DNA from 3 places in the Micromonospora sp. NBC_01412 genome. Region 2 is predicted to be linked to each of the others. Evidence: riboswitches for the same ligand, from Rfam matches in the RefSeq annotation. Region 2 holds a riboswitch; each other region holds the start of a gene.
What was found. Region 2 has a riboswitch for cobalamin ahead of OG617_RS34560 ((2Fe-2S) ferredoxin domain-containing protein). Riboswitches for the same ligand answer to the same signal wherever they lie in the genome.

Region 1: it holds a riboswitch for cobalamin, as region 2 does, so the genes downstream of both, bluB (5,6-dimethylbenzimidazole synthase) here and OG617_RS34560 ((2Fe-2S) ferredoxin domain-containing protein) in region 2, are expected to answer to the same signal.
Region 3: it holds a riboswitch for cobalamin, as region 2 does, so the genes downstream of both, OG617_RS17070 (ribonucleoside-diphosphate reductase subunit alpha) here and OG617_RS34560 ((2Fe-2S) ferredoxin domain-containing protein) in region 2, are expected to answer to the same signal.

Annotation. Positions count from the first base shown of each region.
Region 1 covers NZ_CP109528.1:3,289,338-3,298,948, reverse strand. Annotated here, with positions in the region: gene OG617_RS15160 (type II secretion system F family protein) at 1-571, shown strand, start outside; gene OG617_RS15155 (hypothetical protein) at 601-816, shown strand; gene OG617_RS15150 (TadE/TadG family type IV pilus assembly protein) at 975-1,385, shown strand; gene OG617_RS15145 (TadE family protein) at 1,448-2,056, shown strand; gene OG617_RS15140 (hypothetical protein) at 2,218-2,589, shown strand; gene OG617_RS15135 (LysM peptidoglycan-binding domain-containing protein) at 2,606-3,790, shown strand; gene OG617_RS15130 (Rieske 2Fe-2S domain-containing protein) at 3,879-4,730, opposite strand; gene OG617_RS15125 (hypothetical protein) at 4,912-5,256, opposite strand; gene bluB (5,6-dimethylbenzimidazole synthase) at 5,325-5,969, opposite strand; cobalamin riboswitch at 6,006-6,205, opposite strand; gene OG617_RS15115 (crotonase/enoyl-CoA hydratase family protein) at 6,331-7,098, shown strand; gene OG617_RS15110 (dihydrolipoyl dehydrogenase family protein) at 7,145-8,599, opposite strand; gene OG617_RS15105 (serine hydrolase domain-containing protein) at 8,691-9,611, shown strand, end outside.
Region 2 covers NZ_CP109528.1:8,057,883-8,067,493, reverse strand. Annotated here, with positions in the region: gene cobM (precorrin-4 C(11)-methyltransferase) at 1-239, shown strand, start outside; gene OG617_RS34575 (precorrin-2 C(20)-methyltransferase) at 240-1,742, opposite strand; gene OG617_RS34570 (precorrin-8X methylmutase) at 1,739-2,404, opposite strand; gene OG617_RS34565 (sulfite reductase subunit beta) at 2,401-3,279, opposite strand; cobalamin riboswitch at 3,325-3,506, shown strand; gene OG617_RS34560 ((2Fe-2S) ferredoxin domain-containing protein) at 3,641-4,294, shown strand; gene cobN (cobaltochelatase subunit CobN) at 4,291-7,890, shown strand; gene cobF (precorrin-6A synthase (deacetylating)) at 7,887-8,645, shown strand; gene OG617_RS34545 (ATP-binding cassette domain-containing protein) at 8,797-9,611, shown strand, end outside.
Region 3 covers NZ_CP109528.1:3,692,556-3,702,166, reverse strand. Annotated here, with positions in the region: gene OG617_RS17090 (DUF6244 family protein) at 1-163, opposite strand, end outside; gene OG617_RS17085 (TetR/AcrR family transcriptional regulator) at 399-1,118, shown strand; gene OG617_RS17080 (VOC family protein) at 1,124-2,098, shown strand; gene OG617_RS17075 (ribonucleotide-diphosphate reductase subunit beta) at 2,181-3,176, opposite strand; gene OG617_RS17070 (ribonucleoside-diphosphate reductase subunit alpha) at 3,215-5,614, opposite strand; cobalamin riboswitch at 5,785-6,000, opposite strand; gene OG617_RS17065 (hypothetical protein) at 6,307-9,540, shown strand.

The sequences.
Region 1 (9,611 bases), 3.3 Mb from region 2:
GACCCTGGCCGGTGCGGTGCTCTTCCTCGGCGGGGTGTCCGTGCCGGTGATCGTACCGCTGCTGGGGAGCCTGGGGATGGCGCTGGTCGCCGCCCTGTTGGCGCACCGCAGCGTGCTGACCCGTGCGGACGCCGCCCGGGACGAGTTCCGCCAGGCGGTCTGCACCTACCTGGACCTGGTGGCGTTGCAGCTCTCCGCCGCGCACGGCCCGGTGCAGGCCCTGGAGCGGGCCGCGGCAGTCTGCGACGGCTGGGTCTTCGACCGGATCCGGGAGTCGCTGCGGATCGCCCAGATGCAGATGCACTCGCCCTGGGACGAGCTGCGCGAGTTGGCCGACAAGATCGGCATCCCGGAGCTGGGCGACGTCGGGGCGATCATGCGCTCCTCGGGCAGCGAGGGGGCGCAGGTGCACGAGACGCTGCGCAGCCGGGCCGACTCGCTGCGCGACCAGATCCGCACCGACAACCTGGCCCGCGCCGAGGGGGTCACCAGCCGGCTGGACATCCCCGGCTCGCTGCTGGTCTTCGTGCTGCTCGGCTTCGCCGTCTACCCGTTCCTCGCCCGGTTGTGAAACCCCTCCCCAGTTAGAAGGAGCACGCCATGCACCTCATCGCCTACCTGCACATCGCGTTGACGACAAGGCTGACCGAGCTGCGCCGCGACGGCGAGCGCGGCGACAGCCCGGTACCGACCGCCGTGATCATCTTCGGCCTGGTCGCCGTCGCCATGGCGGTCACCGGCCTCGCCCTGGCCAAGGCCAACAACTGGATGAGCGCCATCCCGGACAACACCGCCCCGCAGGCGCCGAGGCCGTGACGAGCCGCCCCGCGCGCGCGGACCGGAGCCGGTCGACACCCGCCGACCGGCCCACCGGCCTGCGCGCACCGGGGCGGGCGCGCGACGGCGTACGGCGGCCACCCGGCGGACGGGCGCACGACGGCGCACGACGGCCGCCCGGGGAGGCGTCCCGGGGGCTGCTGGCCGGGGCCCGGCGGAGACTCGTCGACGGCGGGGCCGACCGGGGCGCCAACCCGGTGGAGCTGGCCGTCGTGATGCCGGCGATCCTGGTGCTGCTATTCGCCTCGATCCAGGCCGCCGCCTGGTTCGTCGCCCGGGCCACCGCGCTGAACGCCGCCCAGAGCGCGGTCAACGCCCAGCGCGTCCTCCAAGCCCCCGACGGGGCCGGGGAACGGCGGGCGGCCGACTTCCTCACCTCGGCCGGTGACTGGCTGGTCGGCTGGGACTCGCCGGGGCCCGACTGCGTGACGGCCGCCACCGAGGTGACCTGCACGGTGACCGGCACCGCCCTGTCGGTCGTCCCCTGGGTGAGCTTCCCGGTGCGACAGACCGCCCACGGCACGGTCGAACGGTGGACGACGGGATGAGCGACGTGCGGAGACATGCCGTGCCGGCCGACGACTGGCGCCGGTTTCGGGTCGCCCGGCTCCTGCGGCACGCGTGGGACGCGGCCCCCGGCCGACGCCGCCCCGGCGTCGATCCGGACGCTGCCCACCGCCCGAGGCGGGACGAGGGTGGTCCGCCGGCCACCCGCTCACGACGGGGCGGACGCGGTGCGGTCGCCGCCCGCCAACCGCGACGGGACGATCGCGGTTCGGTCGCCGTCGAGGTGGCCGTGCTCGCCCCGGCGTTCCTCGCGCTGCTCGTGCTGGCCGGCGTGGCCGGGCGTACGGCGATCGCACAGGAGGCGATCGAGTCGGCGGCGCACGATGCCGCCCGGGCCGCCTCCATCTCCCGGGACGCCGCCACCGCCCGGCAGCAGGCCCGGGCCGCTGCGAGCAACCAGCTCGACTGGCAGCGGGCGAACTGCGCCGGCCAGCCGACACTCACCTTCAGCGGCTCGGTGGGCGGCGATGCGGTCAGCTTCGACGAGGCCTTCGCCAGCGATCCCGGCAAGCCCGCCGCCGTCACTGTGCGGGTGGCCTGCACGGTGTCCTTCGCCGACATCGACCTGTCGCTGCTGCCGGCGATGCCGACCAACCGGACGGTCTCGGCCGCCTTCACCTCCCCGCTGGACCGCTACCGGAGCCGGTCGTGACCGCCCGCCCGCCCGCGCGGCACCCGCGTACCGGATCCGGGCGGCAGCGCCACGGTGGTGGCACCGGCACGGCGCACCGGGGGGCGGTCGGCGGCCGGGGCCACGTCGCCCGCCGGCTCCGCGGCGACGACGGCCGGGTCAGTCTGTTCCTCGCGGCGGGGATGATCGGCGTCCTCGCGATCATCGGGCTGGCCTTCGACGGGGCCGGTCAGCTGCGGTCCATGCAGCGGGCCGACAACCTGGCCGCGGAGGCGGCCCGGACCGGCGGCCAGTCCATCGACCGGGCCAAGGCCATCGAGGGTGGGCCCAAGGTGATCGACCAGGTGGCCGCCAGGGCCGCGGTGAGCAGCTACCTCGCCGCGACGGAGGTGACCGCCTCCTCCGTCGAGTTCCCGGTCGTCGGCGGGGAGACCCTCGTCCGGGTACGCGTCACGGTCACCTACGACCGGTACATGCTCGGCTTCTTCGGCTTCGGCAACACCGTCACCGTCTCCGGTGAGGCCACCGCGCGGGCCCTCACCGAGGACCCGTAGGAAGGGAAGGAACGCCATGGCCGCACCGGGTCGCTCCGCCGCACGGCGGACCGGACAGGTCCTCACCGGGTTCGGCGCGCTGGTCGTGCTGATCGCGGTGCTGGTCGGGGGGCCGGTGGCGCTGATCGCGTTCGCCGGCAACCCGCTCCCCGACCACGTACCCGCCCTCGCCGAGATCGGCGCCACGCTGACCAGCCGGGACGACGGCCAGCTCTTCCTGCGGGCGCTGGCCCTGGTCGGCTGGTTCGGCTGGGCCACCTTCGCCTTCTCGGTGCTCGTGGAGCTGGGCGCGCAGTCGCTGCGCCGGCAGGCACCCCGGCTGCCCGGCATGAGCCGGCAGCAGCGGGCCGCGGCGGCGCTGGTCGGGTCGGTGGCCCTGATCATTGCGGCGAGCCCGGCCGCGGCCAGCGCGGCGACGGTGCTGGCCGGCCCGTACCCGACGGCGGCGCAGCCGGCCGTCGCCGCGGCGGCCCCGGCGGCGCGGCCGGTCAGCGCGACGCTCCCGGTCGGCGCGCGGACGGCGCCGCCGGTCGTGGTCACCACGACGGCCCAGCTCCCCGAGCCGGTGGAGCCGGCGGTGTACCGGGTGGCGAAGGGCGACTACCTGGGCGAGATTTCCGAGCGCTACCTCGACGACTTCGACCGGTACCGGGACGTGGCGAAGCTGAACCGGCTGCACGACCCCGACCGGATCCGCCCGGGGCAGCTCATCAGGCTGCCCGACGGCGCGGGCGACGCCGGGGCCCGTACGCACGCCACCGGCCGGCTGGTGGCCCGGCCCACGGCCCCCACCCCCGGCGGCGCGGTCACTCCCCCGCCGGCAGCCCCGGCCACCCCGCCGGCCGCCGCCGAAGCGCCCGCGACCCCGGCGACCCCGGCGACGCCGCCGGCCGCGACGCCGCGGGCCACCCGCCCGGCACCCGCACCGTCGACCACCCAGCCGTCGGCCGAGTCCACCCGCAGCACCCAGCAGGTGGGCCAGCCGCCCTCCGGGTCGCAGCCGGCGCTGGCCGCCGGGGCGTCCCGGGCGAGCGAGGAGGACCAGTTGAACCGCCCGCTCGCGGTCTCGGCGGTGCTCGCCGTGGCCAGCATCGTCGGGGCGCAGATCGGCGCGGTCCTCGGGCTGCGCCGCCGCCCGGGCATCGCCCGGGCCGCCGCCGGCGCGCGGTCCCTGGTCTCCGGCCGGCACCGCCGGAACTGACGCCGGCCGCCCCGTCGCCGGGTCCGGCCCACAGCGGAGTGCCGCGCCCGACCCGGCGGGAGCGGCGGCGCGACCGGCGCGGGAAGCTTCAGGGCAGCCGGGCCTGCAACACCCCGTCGATCACTCGGGTCGGCAGGATCTGCTGGTCGTTCCCGGACGGCCCGTGCATGACCTCGCCGCCGTTGAGCCGGAACGTGCTGCCGTGCCATGGGCAGACCACGCAGGCGTGCCCGCCGATCTCGGTGACCTCGCCCTCGCCGAGCGGGCCGCCCTGGTGCGGGCAGCGCTCCAGCATCACGGTGACCTCGTCGCCGTGCCGGTAGAGGATCACCGAGACGTCGTCCATCTCGCGGGTGACCAGCCTCCGCTGCGGCAGCCCGGCCAGGTCCGCCAGCGGGTGCCAACCGTCGCTGATCCGGTGCAGCTCGGGCACGCTCTGGTTGACCTGGGCCCCCTGCTTGTACGCCAGGTGCCCCCCGATGTACGCCCCCGCGCTCGCCGCGGTCAGCCCGAGGTACGCCAGCGCCCGCCCGGTCCCGTGCCGCCCACGCAGCCGGGCGGCCAGCGAGCCCGCGTACAGGGCCAGGCCGACGGTGGTGGAGGCGGCGTGCACCAGGCCGATCCGGCGCTGGTCCCGGGCGAGGGCCGCCCAGTCGTTCAGCCCGGCGACCGCCGCCGGGAGGGCGCCGACGGTGCCCAGCCCGACCAGTGTGGTGGCCGCCCGACGCTGGCCGGGCATGAGGTCGAGCACGGCGGCGCTGATCCAGGCGCCCACCGGCACCTGCACGAGCGCCGGGTGCAGCGGATGCCCGAGGAAGACGCCGTGCAGCAGGTCGCGCACCCGCTGCGGGCGGATGGTGGCCTGGACGGCGCGCTGCAGCCGGTCCCCGACCCCGTCCAGCGCCGAATTCTGTTCGATTCTCGTCAAGAGTGCCCGCATCCCGTCCGACTTCCCGGCAGGAGCGGGCGCAAACCGGTCGACGGTGACGAGCCCGTCGCCGTACGTGTCGACCGGCAGTCCGGGGACGCGGCCGGCACCGCCGTATCCGCACGTCACCAGTCCGGGGTGCCGGCGGTGGGGTCCCGCGCCGCCGACCGGCCGGCGGCGCGGGACCCGGCCGCTATTGCCAAGGGCCGCTGCGGCAGGTGAACCTACCGGTGTCGCTGTACTGGGTCACGCTGCCGTCGAAGTAGCTGTAGTTGACCCGCACCGGCAGGCCGATGTTGGAGAAGGGGCAGCCAGCGAAGAGGGTCGGTCCGGCGGTCGTGAAGGTCCCGACGCTGCCGGAGTACCAGGTGACCGTCCAGGTCGTCGTGCCGGTGCTGGTGGCGTCGCAGTAGAACTGCGACGCGCCGGACTCGCAGAAGGGCGCGGGGGCGCTGGCCAGGGCCGGGGTGGCGACGGCGACGGTCAGGCCGAGGGTGGTGAGGACGGAGGCGAGCAGGACCCTGACGGTGGCACGCATGAAGATCCTCCCGAACGTAGCGGGTTGAGAACTGAGAGTGATGGTCACGCTATCTCAGTAATCGAGGTTCATGAATCAACCGTTCGCCGGTCGGTTGCCGCCCAACGGTCGTGGTGCACCGCCTCGGCGAGGGGGCGCTTCCGCCGCCAGCCGTGTCGTTCCAGGTCCGGCACGGTCGCCAGGTGGGTGACCGGTCCGAGGCAGAGCCACGCCACCGGCCGGATGCCGTCCGGGATGCCGAGCAGCCCGGCCAGGAACGGCTCCCGGTAGAAGGAGACCCAGCCGACGCCGAGCCCCTCGGCGGTGGCGGCGAGCCACAGGTTCTGGATGGCCAGGCAGACCGAGTAGAGCCCGGCGTCGGCGATGGCGTGCCGCCCGAGGACGGCCGGGCCACCCCGCGCCGGGTCGTAGGTGACCACGATCGACAGGGTCGACTCCAGCACTCCGTCGATCTTGATCCGGGCGAACCGCTCGGCCGCCTCGCCGTCGAGGGTGGCGGCGAACGTGTCCCGTTCGACCTGGACGTGCTCGTGGAACCGGCTGCGGGTCCCGGCGTCCCGGACCAGGACGAAGTCCCACGGCTGCGAGTAGCCGACGCTGGGCGCGGCGTGCGCCGCGTCGAGGATCCGGTGCAGGGTGTCCGCCGGCACCGGCTCCCCGGTGAACTCGGCCCGGACGTCCCGGCGGCGGTGGATGGTGTCGTAGATGTCCACAGGCAGGCTCCCGCTGCGCTCGGCCCACCGTTGGGAGGTGGGCACCCGACGCGAGGCCGGTCTTCGGACTCCCGGATCGACGCCCAACCGTCCGCCTTCCCAGCCGTGCGGCCAGTGGCTGCGCGTGACGCGCGTGGACGGCGGCTCCCCGGTCACCGCGGCGGGCCCGTGCCGGATTCCCACCGGCTTCCCGATTCTCCCCGCAGGCGCGGGGCACCTCACATGATCGTGCCGTCGCCGATGCTAACGCCCCGCCCGTGTGCCGTCGGGACGGACGGGCCGCTACGGTCGATGTCGGGGCGGACGCCACCAGCCGAAGGGTGCGGCCGAGGGCCGAGCCGCCCGACCGGGAGGGACGCCGATGGGGGTACGGGTCGAACGCGCCGGGGCCGTGACCACGGTGATCCTGGACCGGCCGGCGGCCCGCAACGCCGTGGACGGGCCGACCGCCCGGGCCCTGGCCGACGCGTTCCGCGCCTTCGAGGCCGACCCGGAGGCGGCGGTGGCCGTGCTCTGGGGGGCGGGCGGGACGTTCTGCGCCGGGGCGGACCTGAAGGCGATCGGCACCCCCAGCGGCAACCGGGTCGAGCCCGACGGCGACGGCCCGATGGGCCCGACGCGGATGCGGCTGTCCAAGCCGGTGATCGCGGCGATCTCCGGGTACGCCGTGGCCGGCGGGCTGGAGCTGGCCCTCTGGTGCGACCTGCGGGTGGCCGAGTCCGACGTGGTGCTCGGGGTCTTCTGCCGGCGCTGGGGGGTGCCGCTGGTCGACGGGGGGACCTTCCGGCTGCCCAGGCTGATCGGCGAGAGCCGGGCGATGGACCTGATCCTCACCGGCCGACCGGTGCCGGCCGAGGAGGCGTACGCGATGGGTCTGGTGAACCGGCTGGCCGCGCCGGGTGAGGCCCGGGCGGAGGCCGAGCGGCTGGCCGCCGGGATCGCCCGCCACCCGCAGACCTGCCTGCGCAACGACCGGGCGGCGGTGCTGGCCGGGGCCAACCTGACCGAGCCGGAGGCCCTCGCGGTCGAGCTGGCCCACGGCGCGGAGTCGCTGGCGGCCGACGCGGCGGCGGGCGCGGCCCGCTTCGCCGCGGGCGCCGGCCGGCACGGCGCGCCCGCGTCTCCCTGACCGCCCGTACCGCACCGGCACGACCCGCGCGCGTCGGACGTCGGCACTACCTCAGGTTGCGCAGGGCGTCCTCGATGGCGCGGTGGAACGTCGGGTACGCGTAGATCATGTTCCGGAGCTGGGGCAGCGGGACCGCCGCGTGCATCGCCACCACCAGGCCCGACAGCACCTCCCCGCCGGCCGGGCCGACCGAGGTCGCGCCGACCAGCACGCCCCGGTCGGCGTCGGCGACCAGCTTGATCAGTCCGTCGGCCCGGTGGATCCAGCCCCGGGTGGACGAGCCGAGCTGGCTCACGCCGACCTGCACGTTGATGCCCCGCTCGCGGGCCTGCCGCTCGGTCAGCCCGACCGCGCCCACCTCGGGGTCGGTGAAGGTGACCCGGGGCAGCGCCCGGTAGTCGGCGTGCGGCACGCCGCCGGCGATCCCGGCCCCCGCCGTGCTCGCCGCTCCGCCGCCAGCGCTGGCGGTGCCGCTGGCGTCCGGGCCGGATCGTGCCCGCCGGACGTGGTCGAGCATGTCGGCCACCACGATGGCCGCCTGGTACATGGCGATGTGGGTGAACGCGCCCTCGCCGGTCAGGTCGCCGACCGCCCAGAGGCCCTCGGCGGCGCGCATCCGGTCGTCGACGGCGAGGTACCGCTGGGACGGGTCGACCCCGACACCGTCCAGCCCCAGCTCGCCGAGGTGCGCCCGCCGGCCCGTCACCACCAGCAGCCTCTCGGCGGTGAACTCGACGCCGCCGGCCGCGACCAGCGTGAACGCCTGCCCGTCGTGGTCGACCCGCTCGGCCTTCACCCCGGTGGAGATCCGCACCCCGTCCGCGCGCAGCGCGGCGGCAGCCACCTCGGACGCCTCGGGCTCCTCGACGGCGAGCACCCGGTCCGCCGCCTCCACCACCGTCACCGCCACCCCGAACCGGGCGAAGACCTGGGCCAGCTCCAGCCCGATCGCGCCGCCGCCGAGCACGAGCAGCGACCCGGGCAACTCCTCGACCTCGACGGCCTGGTGGTTCGTCCAGTACGGCGTGTCGGCGAGCCCGGCGATCGGCGGCACGGAGGGCCGGGTGCCGGTGCCGAGCACGATCCCGTGCCGGGCCTGGAAGACCTGGTCGCCGACGCGTACCCGGCCGGGGCCGTCGAGCCGGCCGCTGCCACGCACGAACCGGCCGCCCTTGCCGGTGAACCGTTCCACGGCGACCCGGTCGTCCCAGGTGTCGGTGGCCTCCGCACGGATCCGCTTCGCCACCGGCGCCCAGTCCGGCTGGACCTGGGCCGCGCCAGCGAACTCGTTGACCCGCCGGGCCTCGGCGACCGCGTTCGCCGCCCGGATCATCATCTTGCTCGGGATGCACCCCCAGTACGGGCACTCCCCGCCGACCAGGCTCCGCTCGACGCCGACGACGTCGAGGCCCGCCTCGGCGAGCCGCCCGGCGACCTCCTCGCCGCCGACGCCGAGCCCGACCACGACCACGTCCACCAGTTCCGGTTCCGGTTCCGCCATGCCGCCAGCATTCCGCACGGCGCGACCGGCGACCATCGCACCGCACCGTGTCGCCGTGCCGGCGCCCGCGCGTTTCCCCTACCGTGGCCGGATGCGCCCACACTTCGGCCCAGTCCGGGACTGCTTCCACGACCTGTTCTCCGCCGGCCGGGAGACGGGGGCCGGCCTCGCCGTCTGGTACGACGGCCGGCCGGTCGTCGACCTCGTCGCCGGTGCCAGCCGGCCGGATCGGCAGTGGGCGCCGGACACCCTGGTCAACGTCTACTCGGTCGGCAAGCCGCTGGCCGCGCTGTGCCTGCTGGCGCTCGTCGACCGGGGCCGGCTCGACCTCGACGACCCGGTCGCCGACCACTGGCCGGGGTTCCGTGCCCCGGCCACCGTCCGGCAGGTGCTCAGCCACACCGCCGGGCTGCCGGCGTTCCCGGTGCCCCGGCCGGCCGGGGCGGTCGCCGACTGGGACCTGCTCTGCGCCGACCTGGCCGCCGCCGAGCCGGAGTGGGAGCCGGGGACGGTCTCGGGCGAGCACGCCTGGACGTACGGGCACCTGGTGGGCGAGCTGGTGCGGCGGGTGGACGGGCGGCCGGTGGGCCGGTTCCTGGCCGAGGAGATCGCCGGACCGTGGCGGCTCGACCTGGCCTTCGGCCTGGGCGCGGCGGACCAGCGGCGGTGCGCCGAGCTGTCGTACGCCGATCCGGGCTGGCCGGCCCGGGCGCTGGGCGAGCCGGGGTCGCTGTGGGCGCGGGCGCTGGGCAACCCGGCGGGCGGGCTGGACCTGGCGGTGCTGAACAGCCCGCTGTGGCGGGGCGCGGAGGTGCCGGCGGTGAACCTGCACGGCACCGCAGCCGGCCTGGCCCGCCTCTACGCCGGCCTGCTGGCGGGCGGCGTACTGGACGGGGTGCGCCTGTTCGGGCCGGACCTGGTCACCGAGGCGACCCGGACACAGTACGACGGCCCGGACCTGGTCCTGGGCCGCCGGGCCTGCTGGACGCTGGGCATGCAGCGGGAGCCGGAC
Region 2 (9,611 bases):
TGGCCGCCGAGCTGGCCGAGCACTACGGCGACGGGTGCCCGGTCGTCGTCGTGTCCAAGGCGACGCAGCCGGATCAGCTCGTCCTGCGCGGCACGCTGGCCGACATCGGCGACCAGGTCGAGGCCGCGGGCCTGCGCCAGGCCGCGGTCATCCTGGTCGGCCCCGCGCTGGCTCCCGACGTCCGCGGCGGCGAGTCGTTCCTGTACGCCGCCAGCCGCGAACGTCGCTCCCGCGGCTGACTAGGCGACGAAGCGCGGGCTCCAGACACGTCCGGCCGCGGTGACGCGCGTTGACGAGGCGCCGACGAGCAGCAGGCACTTCATGTCGATGGTCTCGGGGTCGAGTTCGCCCAGCGTCGTCACGGTGAGGCTCTCCCCGGCGCGGCCGACGTCGCGACCCACGACTACGACGGTCTCGGGCGACTTGTGCTCCAGCAGCACTGCTCGGGCCTGCGCGACCTGCTCGGTGCGCGAGCGAGACCGCGGGTTGTAGAGGGCGAGCACGAGGTCCGCCTCGGCGACGGCGCGTAGCCGCTTCACCACGACGTCCCAGGGCTTGAGCCGGTCCGACAGACTCATCACCGCGAAGTCAGCGCCGATGGGGGCGCCGGCCCGCGCCGCGACCGCTTGGACGGCAGAGATTCCGGGCACGACACGCACGGCGACGTCCGCGTAGCGCGGGTCCTCCGCAGCCTCGAACACCGCCGACGCCATGCCGAAGATGCCCGCGTCGCCGCCGGAGACGACCGCGACGCGCTCACCGGCGAGCGCCAGCTCGAGCGCCTCGCGGGCTCGGTCCACCTCAACCGTGTTGCCGGACGCGTGACGCACCAGGCCCGGGCGCTGCGGGACGCGCTGGACATATGGTCCGTAGCCGATGACGTGGCCGACCTCGGCGAGCACCTGCGACGCCTCGGGGGAGAGCCACTGGTCGGGACCGGGACCGAGGCCCACGACGACGACTTCGGCACCGGCGATGGGCTCGGCGACCTCGCTCGCCGAGCGGTCGTAGCGCGCCACACCGGGACGGGTGTCGCCGGGGACCAGGACGATCGAGAAGTACGGCACCGTCTCGGGGTCCACGTCGACGACCGGGAGCACCCGCTCGGTGTCCATCGACGCCCGCTCGACGTACCAGGACCCCTCGACGCGTCCGGCCTGCTCGAGTGCCGAGCGGACCTTGGCGAACGTGCGGCCGAGCTTCATGATCACGGCGCCGTCGGTGTCGGCGAGGCGCCGGGCCAACTCCGGCTCGGGAAGCGTGCCGGGCAGCACGGTCAGCACGTCGGTCTGCCGGACCAGGGGCAGGGCGGTCGTGGCCGTGGCGGCCGCAAAAGCGGGCACACCTGCGACGACCTGCGTCTCGAACTCGTCCGCGAGCCGGTCGTGCAGGTACATGAACGAGCCGTAGAGCATCGGGTCGCCCTCGGCCAGTACGACGACGTCGCGGCCCGCCCTCAGGTGTGCGCGGAGCCGCTCGCCACACTCGGCGTAGAAGTCCGCCATCGCGCCGGCGTACCCGCCCGGGTGGTCGGTGGTCTCCGTCGTCACCGGGTAGACGAGCGCCTCCTCGATCACGTCGTCCGGGAGCAGACCGGCGGCGATGCGGCGCGCGTTGGACTGCTTGCCGACGCCCTGGTGGTAGGCGACGACGTCCGCCGCGCCGATCAGCCGGGCGGCCTTCAGCGTGACGAGCTCGGGATCCCCCGGGCCGACCCCGACGCCGAACAGCCGCCCGCTCACTCCGCCTCCTGCGCCAGGGCGTTGAGCGCCGAGGCGGCCATCGCCGAGCCGCCGCGACGCCCGGTCACCACGAGGTACGGCACGTCGAGCCCGGGTGCGTCGGCGGCGAGGTCGATGAGCGCCTGCTTGGACTCGGCCGCACCGATGAAACCCACCGGCGTGCCGATGATCGCGGCCGGACGCGGGGCACCGTCACGCAGCATCTCCAGCAGGTGGAACAGGGCCGTGGGGGCGTTGCCGAACGCGACGACGGCACCCTCGATGTGCTCGGCCCACAGAGACACCGCCACCGCGGACCGGGTCGTGCCCCACTCGCGGGCGAGCGCCGGGACCTCGGGCTCGCGCAGGAAGCAGCGGACCTCGTTGTCGCGGGGCAGCCGGGCGCGGGTGACGCCGGCGGCGACCATGTGCGCGTCCGTCAGGATCGGCGCCCCCGCATCGAGCGCCGCCCGGGCTGCCGTCACGAGACCGGGGTGGATCACCAGGTCCCGCGTCAGGTCGGTCTGCCCGCACGCGTGGATCATCCGCACCGCGACCTTCTCGGCGTCGGCCGGGACGCGCGACAGGTCGGCCTCGGCGCGGATGGTGGCGAACGAGTCGGCGTAGATCGCCGTGCCGTCGGTGACGTAGTCGTAGCGGCGTGTCGGTGGGGCGAGAGTCATGCATTCTCCAGATCGGGGACGAGCAGGGTGCGCCGTGGCGTGACGACGAGGTCGCCGGCACCGAGGGCGCGGACCTCGTCCATGAGGCGAGCATCCACCCGGCCGTCGGGCACCGCGAGGTGCAGTGCGACCCGGCCGTCGTCCTGCGCGATCCTGCCAAGCGGGGGCGGTGGCGTGCTCACCCGGGTCCCCGCAGCACGCTCGAGCACGGTGCCCAGCACTGCTGCGCCGGAGCCGGGCAGTTCGTCGACGTGCCAGGGGGAGCTCGGTTCGCTACCGGCGAGCTCGGCGAACCGCACGGCGAGTGTCGTCAGCGCCGCAGCGGCTTCGCCCAGCGGGACCACCGGACCCCACGCCGACGTCCCGGCGCGCAGCTGCGCGGTGCTCGCGTCGAGCGCCACGAGACCGAGGTCCAGGTCGCGCTCGACCAGGTCGCCGCGGCCGTCGTCGAGCACGAACAGGAACCGGCCGGCCAGCGCGGCGAGCAGGGGCTCCGCGCACAGCCGGGTGTCGAGGTCAGCGACGACCGGGCGCAGGTCGGCGCGGCCACCGCTGCGCCCGGTGAGCGGTGAGGCCAAGATGTTGCGCACCCGCTCGTGCGACGTCGACGGCACGAGCCCGGTCGCCATGATCACGTCCACGACCGCGTCCGGCAGGCACCCGTCGTCGTGTTCGATGCCGCGCACCTGGAGGTTGGCGCGGCTGGTCAGGTGGACCGTGCCGTCGCCGTGCCCACCCGCCACCTGGACGAGTGCGCCGAGCGCCTCGGTCGTCACGGCGCCACCGGGGACGCGCACCCGGACGAGCGCGCCGTCGTCGGCGATCCAGGGACGCAGCAGACCGGGACACAGGTCGCGGCGGGTCCTCTCGGTCACGGCGCCATCGTGCCAGAGCCCGTCTCGGGCACCGTCGGTCGGCGGTGCTACGTTCGTCCTGCCAGCCAAACTCAGCAATGAGCCAGGGAACCCGGTGAGAGTCCGGGACTGACGCGCAGCGGTGAGGGTGACGGGCGGAGCACGATGCCACTGGACCAACGGTCTGGGAAGGCGCTCCGTCCGGCTGAACCCGAGTCCGAAGACCTGCTGGCCGCAGACCCCGTCTGCGACACCTGCCCATCCAGGCCTCGCGCACAGGCCTCCGGACGAAGGAAGACCGTCGTGTCTCGTCATCCTCGCTCGCACCAGATCGGTTCCTCCCAGCACGTCCTGCCCACCTGGCTCGTCCGCTCCTGACGTCGTGAGCGTCCTCATCCACGTCGCGACCGCGCTGCCGGACGCCGCCCGACCAGCGGTGCTGCTCCGGGAGGCCGAGGCCGCCGGCGCCCGTCTGGCATTCCTGCAGGGCGGGGAGCCGACGCTCACCCACGTGCTCGACCTGCTGCACGCCGACGGCGTCCGAGAGGTTCGCCTCGAGCCGGTGAGCACCGACGACCTGACCTACGCCCGCTCGTGGGTGGGACGCGTCGCCGGCCACTGGCACCGCCAGCAGATCGACCCGCCGGTCATCCGGTTCGGAGAGCGGACCATCACCGGTCGCGAGGCACCGTTGTCGTCACCGGCTTGGGACGCGCCCCCGCCGCACCGGCACCATCTGCTGCTGTGCCGCGGCCCGCGCTGCAGCGCCCGAGGCGCGGACGAGACCTACCGCGCGATCGTCGGCGCGCTCGTCGAGCACCGGCTCACCGACTCCGACGTCCTCATGGCGCAGACCGGGTGTTTGTTCCCGTGCAATCACGGCCCTGTGGCCGTCGTCCACCCCGACGGCGCCTGGTACGGGCCGGTGCGATCCGGCGACGCGGCACGGCTGGTCCGCGAGCACCTCTGCGCCGGTCGCCCGGTCGACGACCTGCGCCTCGGCTCCCGGACCATCTCCACCGAAGGAGAAGCATGACCCGCATCGCCCTCATGTCCACGTCGGACACCGACCTGTTGTCGGCGCGTGCCAGCGGCTCGGGCTACACCTGGGCCAACCCTGCCCGGGTCACCGACGAGCGCCGCCATGCCCTGACCGCAGAGGCGGACCTGGTCGTGCTGCGCGTGCTCGGTTCGCCCGAGGACGTGCGGGATGTCGCCGCCCTTGTGCGGAACGCCGGACGTCCCCTGGTCGTCCTCGGCGGGGAGCGGACGCCGAACGCCGCACTCATGGAGCTGTCAACCGTGCCGATCGGCGTCTGCGCCGAGGCGCACCGCTACCTCGCCGAGGGCGGCGCGGAGAACCTGCGTCAGCTGCACGCCTTCCTCTCCGACACGGTGCTGCTGACCGGCGAGGGCTTCGAGCCGCCGGCCATCCTGCCCGAGTGGGGCGTGAGCCGGCAGGCAGCCGGGAGCGAGCTGCCCCGGATCGGCGTCCTGTACTACCGGGCACACGAGATGAGCGGCAACAACGCGTTTGCGCACGAGCTCGCCGACGCGATCGACGCGACCGGCAAGGCCGTCGGCGTGCCGATCTTCGTCTCCTCGCTGCGGGCGGCGCCCGACGAGCTGTTCACCGAGCTCGCCACGCTCGGCGCGATCGTCGTCACCGTACTCGCCGCCGGCGGCTCCAAGCCCGCCACCGCCAGCGCCGGCGGCGACGACGAGTCCTGGGACGTCGAGCGGCTGCGCGCCTTGGACATCCCCATGCTGCAGGCGCTGGCGCTCACGTCCAGCAAGGCCGAGTGGGAGGCATCCGACGACGGCGTCACCCCGCTCGACTCCGCGACCCAGATCGCCATCCCCGAGTTCGACGGCCGGCTCATCACCGTCCCGTTCTCGTTCAAGGAGGTCGACGCCGACGGTCTGCCGCGCTACGCGACCGACGCCGAGCGGTGCGCCCGCGTCGCGGGCATCGCAGTGAACCACGCGCGGCTCCGACACGTCCCACCGGCCGAGCGCAAGGTGGCCCTCGTCCTGTCGGCCTACCCGACCAAGCACAGCCGCATCGGCAACGCCGTCGGCCTCGACACGCCCGTGTCGGCGATCCGGTTGTTGCGCGCGATGCGCGACGCCGGCTACGACCTCGGCGCGCCCGGCGAGATCCCCGGGCTCGACCCGCTCCCGCCGGTCGAGGGGGAGGACCTCGACACGACGGCCGGCAACGCGCTCATCCACGCGCTGATCGAGGCCGGTGGCCAGGACGAGGAGTGGCTCACGCAGGCCCAGCTCAGCGAGTCGCACGTGCGCATCGGCCGCGACGACTACCTGCGCTGGACCGCCCACCTGCCGGACGAGCTTCGTGACGCCATGGTCGAGACCTGGGGCGAGGCCCCCGGCTCACTGTTCGTCGACGACGCCGGCGACATCGTGCTGGCCACGCTGCGCGCGGGCAACGTCGTCATCCTCATCCAGCCGCCACGCGGCTTCGGCGAGAAGCCGGTCGCTATCTACCACGACCCCGACCTGCCACCGTCGCACCACTACCTGGCGGCGTACCGCTGGCTCGAGCACGGCTTCGGCGCCGACGCGGTCGTGCACCTGGGCAAGCACGGCTCGATGGAGTGGCTGCCGGGCAAGAACGCCGCGCTCTCGGCCGCGTGCGCCACGGACGCGGCCATCGGCAGCATGCCGCTGATCTACCCGTTCCTCGTCAACGACCCAGGCGAGGGCGCCCAGGCCAAGCGCCGCGCGCACGCCACGATCGTCGACCACCTCGTGCCGCCGATGGCGCGCGCCGAGAGCTACGGCGACATCGCCGCGCTCGAGCAGCTGCTCGACGAGCACGCCAACGTCGCGGCCATGGATCCGGCGAAGCTGCCCGCGATCCGCCAGCAGATCTGGACACTCATGCAGTCCGCCCAGATGCACCGCGACCTCGGGCTGGAGGAGCGACCCGACGACGAGGAGTTCGACGACTTCCTGCTGCACGTCGACGGCTGGCTGTGCGAGATCAAGGACGTCCAGATCCGCGACGGGCTGCACGTGCTGGGCCAGGCGCCGACGGGGGAGGCACGGGTCAACCTCGTACTCGCCGTGCTCCGGGCCACGCAGGTGTGGGGCGGCCAGAACCGCGCGCTGCCCGGCCTGCGCGCCGCCCTGGGCCTAGCGGAGGACGCCCCTCTCCCCGCCGTCGACGCCGTGGAGAGACAGGCCCGTGCCTTGGTCGAGGCGATGGAGAAGGCCGGCTGGGTCGTCGATGCGATCGGCACGCTGCACGACGACCCGGTCGTGTGCGACGTCCTGCGGTTCGCCGCCGAGCAGGTGGTCCCGCGCCTGGCCGCCACCACCAACGAACTGACCAACGTCCTGCACGCGCTCGCCGGCGGCTTCGTCGAGGCCGGGCCGTCCGGCTCCCCACTGCGCGGACTGGTCAACGTCCTGCCGACCGGTCGCAACTTCTACACCGTCGACCCGCGTGCCGTCCCGTCGCGCCTCGCGTGGGAGACGGGACAGGCGATGGCCGAGTCGCTCGTCGCCCGGCACCTCGCCGAGACCGGCGAGCACCCGCGCTCGGTCGGCCTGTCCGTGTGGGGGACGTCCGCCATGCGCACGTCCGGTGACGACATCGCCGAGGTGCTCGCGCTGCTGGGCGTGCGCCCGACCTGGGATCCGGCCTCGCGACGCGTCAATGGCCTGGAGGTGATCGACCTCGACGAGCTGGGTCGTCCGCGCATCGACGTGACCGTGCGCATCTCGGGCTTCTTCCGCGACGCCTTCCCACACGTCATCGAAATCCTCGACGACGCCGTGCAGATCGTCGCCGGGCTGGACGAGCCCGACGAGCTCAACTTCGTCCGGGCGCACACCCGCGAGGACCTCGCCGAGCACCGTGACCTGCGGCGGGCCACCACCCGGATCTTCGGCTCGAAGCCGGGCTCGTACGGTGCCGGCATCCTCCAGGTCGTCGAGTCCGGCACGTGGCGCGACGACGCCGACCTGGCCGCGGTCTACACCGCGTGGGGCGGCTTCGCGTACGGCCGCGGCCTCGACGGTGTCGCGGCCACCGACGACATGCGCGCCAGCTACAAGCGCATCGCCGTCGCGGCGAAGAACATCGACTCGCGCGAGCACGACATCGCCGACTCCGACGACTACTTCCAGTACCACGGCGGCATGATCGCCACGGTCCGCGCGCTGACCGGCGCCGAGCCGAAGGCGTACGTCGGGGACTCGACCGCGCCGGACGCCGTACGCACCCGCACGCTGCAGGAGGAGACCAACCGCGTCTTTCGCTCACGCGTCGTCAACCCGCGCTGGATCGCGGCGATGCAGCGCCATGGGTACAAGGGCGCGTTCGAGCTCGCCGCGACTGTGGACTACCTGTTCGGCTTCGACGCGACCGCCGGTGTCGTCCACGACTGGATGTACGAGTCGCTGGCCCGCGAGTACGTCCTCGACGAGACGAACCAGGAGTTCATGCGCCGCGCGAACCCCTGGGCGCTGCGTGGCATCGTGGAACGGCTGAACGAGGCCGCTGACCGCGGGCTGTGGTCCGAGCCGGACACCGAGATCATGGCGGAGATGGCGCGGGTGTACCTGGAGGTCGAGGGCGACCTGGAGGACGACGCGTGACCCGACGCCTCGCGCTCGTCGGGCTGGGCCCGGGCGACCCCGAGCTGGTGACGGCCCAGGCCGCCCGGGTGCTCAACGAGGTCGCCTACTTCCTCGTCGCCGACAAGACCGGGCAGCACCCGGGCACGGCCGACCTGATCGCGATGCGCGAGGCGATTTGCGGGCGGCACGTCACAGGGGAGTGGCGGCTCGTGCACGTCCCCGACCCCGAGCGGGACCGTGCCGACCCGGTCGACTACGCCACCGCGGTGCGCGACTGGCACGAGGCGCGGGCGCAGGTCTACGAGCAGGCGCTGCTGGACAACCCGGGAGACGCGGCGGTGCTCGTGTGGGGCGACCCAGCCCTGTACGACTCGGCGATCCGGTTGGCGGACCGCATCGTCGAGCGTGGACGCGTCGATGTCGCGGTGGAGGTGGTGCCCGGTGTCAGCAGTGTCCAGCTGCTCGCGGCCCGCCACCGACTCGTGCTCAACGCGATCGGTGGCCCGATCACGGTCACGACCGGCCGGCGCCTGCTCGAGGACGCGGCAGACGGTGACAACCTCGTCGTCATGCTCGACGGGGCGTTGACCTGCCGTCGGCTGCCCGAGCCCTGGACCTGGCGGATCTGGTGGGGCGCGAACCTCGGCTCGTCCGACGAGCAGCTGGTGGCCGGCCGCCTGGACGAGGTCGCCGACGCGATCTGGTCACGACGAGCGGAGGTGAAGCAGGGTCGAGGCTGGGTGATGGACACCTACTTGTTGCGTCGACACTGAGCAGCGGGGAATTCGACCAACGCGACGCGGTACGCCGGCCCCGCACCCGTTACGCACCCGCGCGTTGATCCGGGCGCCCCGGGCCCGCCCTCGGCGGCCGTGTCGGTCCCTTGTCAGGGCCGTGTCAGGCGGCTCGCGCACGCTGTGTGACATGACAGCTGACCTGATGATCGAGGCCGAATGCCTCGTCAAGACCTTCGGGAAGACGAGGGCGTTGCAGGGCGTGGACCTCGCGGTGCCCCGGGGCACGGTGCTCGGGGTGCTCGGACCCAACGGCGCCGGCAAGACCACCGCCGTACGCATCCTCTCCACGCTCCTGACCCCGGACGGCGGCACCGCCCGGATCAGCGGGTTCGACGTCGTCCGCGACGCCGAGCGGGTCCGACAGAGCATCGGCCTCACCGGCCAGTACGCCTCGGTCGACGAGGACCTGACCGGGCGGCAGAACCTGGAGCTGTTCGGCACCCTGCTGGAACTGGGCCGCCAGGGCTCCCGGCGGCGGGCCGCCGAACTGCTCGAATGGTTCGACCTGACCACCGCCGCCGACCGGCAGGCCAAGACCTACTCCGGCGGGATGCGGCGACGGCTGGACCTGGCCGCCAGCCTCGTCGGCTCACCCAGCGTGATCTTCCTGGACGAGCCGACGACCGGGCTCGACCCGGCCAAACGCGAGGACATGTGGGACGTTGTCCGCTCGCTGGTCGCCAACGGCTCGACCGTCCTGCTCACCACGCAGTACCTGGAGGAGGCCGACGCGCTCGCGGACGCGATCACGGTGATCGACCACGGGCGGGTCATCGCGTACGACACACCCGAGGGTCTCAAGCGGGTGGTCGGCGGCCAGACTCTCGAGGTCCGGCCCGCCGACCCCGCGCAACTGCCCGGCACCGCGGCGATCCTGACCGAGGTCGGCTCCGGCGCCCAGGCAGACGAGATCCGCAAGGGTGTGCTCGCGGTGCCGGTCGC
Region 3 (9,611 bases), 3.7 Mb from region 2:
GCACCCGCGCCACGCCCGCCGCTACGGCGACGAAGCCAGCGCCTGCGGCCCGCAGCGCCACCTCCTGCGCCTGCCTGTCGGCGGCGGCTGCCAGCCCCTGTGCGCGTTCGACGCCGCTCGTCAGCGCGCGGAGTTCACCGGTGATCTTCTCGATGTGCGACACGTGGCCGGCATCCCCAATCGATGACAGTGAAGGTGTTCGACAGCTGAAACTACCGGGGTCTCTGCGGGGCCACCAGCCACTGGCGGGGCAGCCGGCGTGGCGGGGTGGGCTGGTGTCGGCGTACGGCCCGGCCCTGATGTGCACAGGCGCGTACGGCTGAACGCGCACCCCCGAACCCCCTCCTTGTGACTGATGACCAAAGTGCTAATCTGGTCATCAGTCACAAGGAGGGGTCATGGTTGACCAGCAGCCCACCGATCAGATCGAGCGTGCCGACCGGATCCTCGACGCGGCGAAGGAGCTGCTGCTGCGCTGGGGATACCGTCGGGCGACCATCGACGAGATCGCCCGACGCGCCGGTGTCGGCAAGGGCACCGTCTATCTGCACTGGCGCAGCCGCGAGCAGCTGTTTTTCGCTGTCGGCGCCCGGGAGGCAGTCGCGATGCTCGGCGCGGTGGTGACCGCGATGCGCCACGACCCGCAGGAGATCGCGCTGCACCGGTACATGCGCCGGTTCTTCCTGGAAGCGATGTCACGGCCGGTGCTGCGCGCGATCTTCACCCGGGACGCCGAGGTGCTGGACCGTTTTCTGTCCAGCCCGGCCCGCCGACCGCTGCAGAGCGCCAAGTTGCTGGCCTCCCGCGAATACCTCGGCATGCTCGCCGACGACGGCCTGCTGCGGGCCGGGCTACGCCCGGAGGATCTGGACTACACCCTGCCCGCAGTCATGTTCGGCTTCTTCGGCATCGACCCGCTCCTTTCTCCTGAGGTTGCACTGGCCCTCGCGGACAAGGCCGACCAACTGGCCGACACCCTGCGCCACGCGTTCGAACCGGCGAAGCCGCCACCGCCGGCGCGGTTCGCCACCGCCGCGCCACGGGTCATCGCCGTCTTCGACCGGCACGTCGACGACTACCGCCGCGCCACCTACGGCTCAGCAACCGAAAAGAGGTGACGAGCATGGGCAAGGACATCAGCGACCTGCACCACGTAGGCCTCGTCGTGCGAGACATGACAGCGGCGATCGAGACCTACCGGCGGCTTGGCTTCACCCTGCCGCCGCCGGCCTATCCGACACTGCCCACCGCCCCCGGAACGCTCCCCCGTCCGGTCGGCGCGGCGAACACCCACATCTACCTGCGTCGCAACTTCGTCGAGATCGTGACCGTCGTCGACGATGGGCAGCCGATCCCCGGCGACGCCCACCTGATCCCGCTCGACGTTCCCGACGACAGACTGCCCGGGCTCCTGGCCGCCGTCCGTGGCACCGCCGCCAACCTCGCCGCCTTCCTGGACCGATTCCAAGGCGTGCACATCCTCGTCGTCGACTCCGCGGACCTCGACTCCGCCGCCGCGCGGCTGGACGCCGCAGGCGCCGGGCACGGCGGCGTACACGCGGTGCAGCGCCCGATCGAAACCGCTGACGGCACCCGGATGGTCCCGACCCGCTACCTGGAGATCAACAGCGACGAGACGGACGCGCCACGCGGCCGGCTGCCCGAGGGCAGGGTCGGCATCGCCGAGAACACCGCCGTCGAGGGGCAGCAGCACCCGGAGCACGCCAACGGCGCCGTCGACCTGATCGGATGCCTGCTGTGCGTACCCGACGACGCCCTGCCCGACGTCGAGCGCCGCTACGAGACATACCTCGGCCGCGCCGCCCACCGCAACGGCTCCACCCGGACCTTCGACCTCGGCGACGCCTCAGTGATCGTCGTCGCCGAGTCCGCGCTGCCCGACGTCCTGCCCGGCGAGCGCCCGCCGGCCCTGCCCGCTTTCGTGGGGTACACGGTCGCGGTACACGACATCGCCCAGACCGAGCATCATCTACGGACCGCAGGGGTGCCGTACCGCACGCCCCGACCGGACGAGATCGTCGTACCGGCCAGCGAAGCCCTCGGCGTCGCGATCATCTTCCGTTCCGCCATCGACTGACATCCGAACCCCCGCAGACGCAGCCATGACGCGGAAGCGAGATCGCCGACATCTGCTGGGGGATTCGCCTGTCACGGTCGGCTCAGAAGTCGTCGTCGAAGCCGACGGTGCCGGTCACCCCGACCTGGTACGCCGACACCCGCCGTTCGAAGAAGTTGGACAGTTCCTGCACGTCCTGCAACTCCATGAACGCGAACGGGTTGGTCGACCCGTAGTGAACGGGGATGCCGAGCTGCGCGAGCCGACGATCGGCGACGTGCTGGAGATACTGACGCATGTCGGCCAGGGACATCCCGGACACGCCCTGGCCGAGCAGGTCCTCGGCGAACTGGACCTCGCACTCGACGGCCTCGGTGAGCATCAGGCGTACCTGGTCTGCGAGGTCGTCGTCGAACAGGTCCGGTTCCTCGCGGCGGATCGTGTCGACCACGTCGAAGGCGAAGGCCATGTGCATGGACTCGTCGCGGAACACCCAGTTGGTGCCGGAAGCCAGGCCGTGCAGCAGTCCCCGGGAACGCAGGAAGTAGACGTAGGCGAAGGCGCCGTAGAAGAAAAGCCCCTCGATGCAGGCGGCGAAACAGATCAGGTTGAGCAGGAACACCCGCCGGTCCTGCTTCGACCGCAGCTCGCGCAGGCCCTGGAGGGAGTCGATCCAGCGGAAGCAGAAGTCGGCCTTACGCCGGATCGAGGGAATGTTCTCGATGGCGTCGAACGCGGCGAACCGCTCGTCCTCGTCGGGCACGTACGTGTCGAGCAGGTTCAGGTAGAACTGGACGTGCACGGCCTCCTCGAACAGTTGCCGCGACAGGTAGAGCCGACCCTCCGGCGAGTTCACGTGCTGGTAGAGGTTCAGCACCAGGTTGTTGGCGACGATGGTGTCGCCGGTGGCGAAGAACGCGACGAGGCGGCTCACCAGGTGCCGCTCCGCCGGGGAGAGCCGGTCGAGGTCGGCGAGGTCGGCGTGCAGGTCGACCTCCTCCACGGTCCAGGTGTTGCGGATGGCGTCGCGGAACCGGTCGAAGAAGTGCGGGTAGCGCATCGGGCGGAGGGTGAGGTCCATCCCCGGGTCGAGCAGCATGTGTGTGGTCCTCGGATCGGTGGCGTCGGTCGGGGCGGTCACTGGCAGGATTCGCACGACTCGGGGTTCTCCAGGGAGCAGGCCACCGCCTCGTCGACGGTCACCGCCAGCGCGACGGCACCGACGGGACCAACGGGGTTCACCGGTCCGGCGGGGGCGACGGTGGCCTGCTGGATCCGGGTGGCGGGGCGGGACCGCAGGTAGTAGGTGCTCTTCAGCCCGGCTTTCCAGGCGTACAGGTACATCGAGGAGAGCTTGCCGATCGTCGGAGCGGCGAGGAACAGGTTCAGCGACTGCGACTGGTCGATGAACGGGGCGCGGGCGGCGGCCAGGTCGATCAGCGCCCGCTGCGGCAACTCCCAGGCCGTGCGGAACAACCTCCGGACCTCCACCGGCAGTTCCGTGATGCCCTGCACCGATCCGTCAGCGCGCTTGATCGCCGACCGGACCTGGTCGGTCCACAGGCCGCGGGCCTTCAGTTCGCGTACGAGAGCGGTGTTGACCTGAAGGAACTCCCCGGACAGGGTCTCGCGCTTGAACAGGTTCGACACCTGCGGCTCGATGCACTCGTAGCACCCGGCGATGGAGGCGATGGTGGCGGTCGGGGCGATCGCCACCAGCAGCGAGTTGCGCAGGCCGTGCGCGGCGACGCGCCCCCGCAGCGCCCTCCAGCGCTGCGCCTGGCTGCCCGTGACGCCCCACAGGTCCGGCTGGAGCTGGCCCCGTGCCGCCCGGGTCTCGGCGAACGCCGGGTGGGCGCCGAAGCGTTCCGCCAGGTCGGCGGAGGTCTCCAGGGCGGTCAGGTACAGCTCCTCGGAGATCCGGGTGGACAGTTCCCGGGCTTCCCGGGAGTCGAACGCCAGCCGCAGGGCGAAGAACACGTCCTGCAGGCCCATCAGCCCGAGGCCGATCGGCCGCCAGCGGGGGTTGCTCGCCGCTGCCTGCGGGGTCGGGTAGTAGTTGATGTCGATGACCCGGTCGAGGAACGTCACGGCGGTACGGACGGTGGCGCGCAGCCGTTCCCAGTCGAGGCCGCCGTCGGTGAGGTGGGCGGCGAGGTTGACCGAGCCGAGGTTGCACACGGCGGTCTCGGCGTCGCTGGACACCTCGATGATCTCGGTACACAGGTTGGACAGGTGCACCACGTTGCCCGGCTCGGCGGTCTGGTTGCACAGCCGGTTCGCGGCGTCCTTGAACGTCATCCACCCGTTGCCGGTCTGCGCGAGGGTCCGCATCATCCGCCCGTACAGCTCCCGGGCCGGCACCTGCCGCACGTACCGGCCCTGCGCCTCGGCCGCCCGGTAAGCCGCGTCGAACTCCTCCCCCCACAGGTCCGGCAGTTCCGGCACCACGTCCGGGTCGAACAGCGACCACATCCCGTCTGCCTCCACCCGGCGCATGAACTCGTCCGGGACCCAGTTGGCCAGGTTCAGGTTGTGGGTGCGTCGGGCGTCCTCACCGGTGTTGTCCCGCAGTTGCAGGAACTCCTCGATGTCCGGATGCCACGGCTCCAGGTAGACGCAGGCCGCGCCCTTGCGCCGGCCACCCTGGTTGACCGCCGCCACCGACGCGTCCAGCGTCCGCAGCCACGGCACGATCCCGTTGGACTGCCCGTTGGTGCCCCGGATCAGCGCGCCCCGCGACCGGACCCGGGAGAACGCGATGCCGATGCCGCCGGCGAACTTCGACAGGTTCGCCACCTGCGCGTACCGCTGGTAGATCGAGTCCAGTTCGTCGCGCGGGGAGTCGACCAGGTAGCAGGAGGACATCTGGGTGTGCCGGGTGGCGGAGTTGAACAACGTCGGCGAACTCGGCAGGTACGCCAGGCTCGACATCAACCGGTAGAACTCGATCGCCTCGTCCGGGGCTTGGGACAGGCCGCAGGCCACCCGCAGCAACCAGTACTGCGGGGTCTCCACCACCAGCCGGCTCGTCGGGTGGCGCAGCAGGTACCGGTCGTGGACCGTGCGCAGCCCGAAGTACTCGAACCGCAGGTCACCGTGGGGGTCGACGGCGTCATCGAGCTGCGTGGCGTTGGCGGCGACGAAAGCGGCGGTACCGTCGCCGATGAGGCCCTCGACGTGTCCCCGTCGGATCGCCTCGCTGAACGAGCCGATGCCCTGCCTGCGGACCTCCTTGTCGATGTAGCCGGCCAGCAGGCGGGCGGCCAGCCGCGAGTACTGCGGCTCCTCACCGATCATCTCGGCCGCGGTCTGGATGGACAGCCGGTCCAGCTCGGCGGTCGTCGCGCCGTCGTACAGGCCGCTGATCGTCCGCGTCGCCACCCGCAACGGGTCGACGTCGGCGAGGCCGGCGGTCCACCGCTCGACCGCTCGGACGATCCTGTTGACATCGACCGGCTCGGTGCCGCCGTCGCGCTTACGGACACGCATCTGCGTCCGCCGCCGGCCCGGTGGGGCTGCCTCGTCGGCCACCATGCCGTCGGCCGGGACAACCTCGGTGACTGCCACCACTCACTCCTCGCGGGCTCGAGACCTGATGGCCTTCGGACGCGTGGAGGCAGACACCGGCGGACGTCACGCCGGCAGGGCGCGGGTCAGGTGGCGTCGGCCGTCCCACGCGGCCTCGGACCGCCACCCACCCCGGTATGGGTGCGCGGCGCGCTGGCAGGTCTTCGGACTCGCGGGCGTGACCGGGCTCGCCGGTCTCCTACTGGCCGTCGCTTCCCAGGCCGCTGGCGGCCCAGTGCTGATGACGGCGGTCGTTCCCACTCACCGCTGCGGGGCAGTCCCGGTTTTCCACCGGGTTCCCTGTTGCCTCGACCGCCCGGATGAGCGGCCGAACCAGCTGCGCCCAACACCATATATAGGGACTGCGGCGTTGTCACACCCCACATGTCGAGTTCGGGCGCGTCGGAGGCCGCGGCGGTGAAGCCTCGTCGATTCCTTCAGGGCCGGGACCGATCCGATTGGTGGAGCGGGTCTGGATCCACGGACGGCGGACCCGGCCGGTAGGACCGGAACGGAAGTCGACCGGTCGGGTTTCGGACCGTCATCCGTACACAAGGGATGGTGACCTCCTACGGTGACATCCGGCACGCCAAGGGGATGGACGTTGCCGGGAATCACCCCGGTGGCGCGATTCAGGCGTTTTACAGGGGGTTGTCTCGATGCACGTTCGGAGCCGCGCCATCGCGGGTCTGGTCGCCGGGGCTGTTCTGTTGACAGGCCAACCGGCGGCTGCGGGCACTGTACCGGGCAGGACCGCCGACGACGGCGCGAGCACCAGCGCTCGCGCCGCCACGAGAACAGTCGGCGGCGATGCGACGCGTATCGCCGCCCGCACGGCCGCGGCCCAGTCGGTGCCGGGGCACACCGGGCTGGTTCCCAGCACGCCGCGCAATGACGTACCGAGGATCACCGACGGCGAGATCACGGACATCGAGGTGATCGGCAACCGGGTCTTCATCGCCGGCTCCTTCACCGCGATCGCCAACGTCGGCGGGACGCCGGTGGCGCAGCCGTCGCTGGCTTCGTACAACATCGACACGGGCCAGATAGACACCGGCTTCCAGCCGACGTTCGACGGATCCGTCGAGGCCGTCGAGGCCTCGCCGGACGGCTCGTCGCTCTATGTCGCCGGCTCGTTCAACACGGTCGGTGGCCTGACGAAGCGCAAGATCGTACGGCTCGACCCGGTCACCGGTGCGCCGATCGCGGCGTTCACCGCGCAGGGGAACGGGCGCGGGACCGCTCTGGCCGTGAGCAGCACCGCGGTGTACGTGGGCGGCCAGTTCACGAAGGTGAACAGCGTGAACCGCAGCGGGCTGGTCGCGCTCAACCCGACGACGGGGGCGGTCGACAGCGGGTTCAACCTGCCCCTGTCCGGCGGCATCGGCGTCGGCGGCATGCTCACCGTGCAGCAGCTCAAGCTGACGCACGACGGCAGCAGGCTGCTGGTCGTGCACACCGGTCGTCAGATCGCCGGCCAGGACCGCTACGGCGTCGGTCTCGTCGACACCGCCACCAAGGCCCTCCTGCCGTGGCGCACCCGCCTGTGGGAGGACAACCTCTCCTTTGTCGGCGGCATCCAGCGGGTCTTCGCCGGTGACGTCGCGCCGGACGACTCCTACTTCGTCGTCACCAGCGGTTCGGGAGGCGACCGCCCGCCGATCAACGACACGGCGATCGCGTTCCCGGTGGCCGGCAACGACCACGTCGAGCCGATCTGGGTGTCGCGTCACTTCGACAGCATCTACTCGGTCGCCATCACCGAGACGGCCGTGTACGTCGGCGGCCACTTCAGTTGGCAGGAATCGCCGACCTCCAACGTCCCGTGGCCCGGCCTGGACAACGTCGGGTACGGCACGGGCCAGGGCCTGAGCGGGTACGGTCTCGGCGATCAGGTGGTCCGCCGTGACCACCTCGGCGCGCTCGACCCGACCACGGGCACGGCGATCGAGTGGAACCCGGGTTCCAGCTCGTACGAGGGGGAGAAGGCCCTCCTGGCCACCCCGCGGGGCCTCTTCGCCGGTGGCGACGGCAACACCAAGGGCGGCCTGCCGGTGGGGCGGGTCGGCTTCTTCGACCTCACCCAGGCACCGGCGCCCTCGCCGGTCGACACGACGATCGTCACGCCCATCGAGGGGGCGGTCAAGCAGGCCAACGCGCCGTTCGTGCTCGACGGTCAGGCGACCTCTCCGGCCGGCGTCACCAAGGTCGGGATCGAGATCCAGAACCGGGGTTCCAAGAAGTACCTGCAGGACGACCTGACGACGTGGGGCGCCGCCAACAGCATCAACGCGGCAGTGGCAGCGGTGAACACCGTCTCGACCTCGTGGTCCCTCACGGTGTCGCTGCCCGTCGGCGAATACCAGGTCCAGGCGAAGACGTTCGGTAACAGCGGCCAGAGCGATGCCTCGAAGGCCGTCAAGAAGATCGAGACCTTCAGCTTCGACGACCTGCCGCCAACGACGAAAATCACCTCGCCGCCCCCTGGCCTGGTCGCCGCTCAGAGCTTCGTCGCGACCGGCACCGCCAGCGACGACAAGGGCGTCAGCGCGATGACGTACTCGTTCCGCAGGTCGGACAACCATTACCTCCAGGACGACGGGACGGCCGCACCGGTCTACAACACGTTCCGGGGCGAGCCGGACGTCATCGGCGCGCTGTCGACCACCTGGCAGGTCGAGGTGGCCCTCCCCACCGAGGGCGACTGGAAGATGACGGCCACCGCCATCGACAACGCCGGTCAGAGCGACCTGCGCGGCGACACCCGGGACTGGATCATCTCGGCGACCGGCGTCGCGCCGTCGGTGGCCATCAGCACCCCCACGCCGATGACACCGCCCACCGCCGCCGCACCGCTCACCGTCGCGCCGGGCGGCTCGATCACGTTCTCGGGGACCGCCAACGACGACGGCACCCTGAAGTCGGTCGAGATCTACCTGCGCAACAACACCACGCGCGAGGCGCTGGCCGCCGACGGCACGTGGGGCGCCGACTCGATCGCGGCGTACCACCGGGTCTCGCCGACGAACCTGAACGCCGCGTCGTACAACTGGTCCTACACCACCGTGCCGCTCACGCCCGGGGTGTACGACTTCCGGGTGCGGGCCACCGACAACCTGGGCCTGAGCACGACTAACGCCAACCTGGGCCGGCTCACCGTCACCGCCCAGGTGCCCGGTGACGCCTTCCCGAACGGCCTGTTGAGTTTCACCGGTGTCGATCAGAACGTCGACCAGTTGCACCTCAACCTGGCCGGCACCGCGACCGACAACATAGGCGTGCAGAGCGTGCGGGTGGCGCTGCGCGACCTGGACACCGGCCGGTACGTGCAGCCGAACGGCACCATGGCGGCGAGCTTCGCCACGGTGAACGCCACCCTCGCCTCGCCCGGCGCGACGAGCACCACGTTCACCCTGTCGATCGACCTGCCGACGAAGGGTGAGTACAGCGTCGAGGCGTGGGCCGTCGACACGGTGGGCCAGCAGGACGGTTCGACCTCCGGCGCCACCGCTCGGTACCTCGTGTATCCGGGCGATCTCGACCCACGGCTGGAGCCGAGCCTCACCCCGCAGGACAACGAGGTCTACACCGACTCGAGGATCGTGGTCACCGGACGTGCGGTGGACGACGTCGGGATGCTTCGGGTGGACGTCCAGATCGTCAACGGCGCGGGCCAGGGGATGAACGCCTCCGGTGTGTTCAGCACGCCGTCCGTCCCGGGCAACTTCCCGTGGATCTCGGTCTTCCTCACCAGCCCGGGATCCCCGGGGTCGAACTTCGCGTACACGTCACCGGTGATCCCGGCGGGTGCCTACACCGTCTCGGTCAGGGGGACCGACAACTACGGTCAGCTGCAACAGCCGCCGAAGACCGTCCCCGTGACCGTCAGCTGAGTTGATCGGCCGCGGACCGGTCTGCCTCGGGAGCGCTCCTGCCCCCACAGCAGATCGGTCCGCGGTGCCGC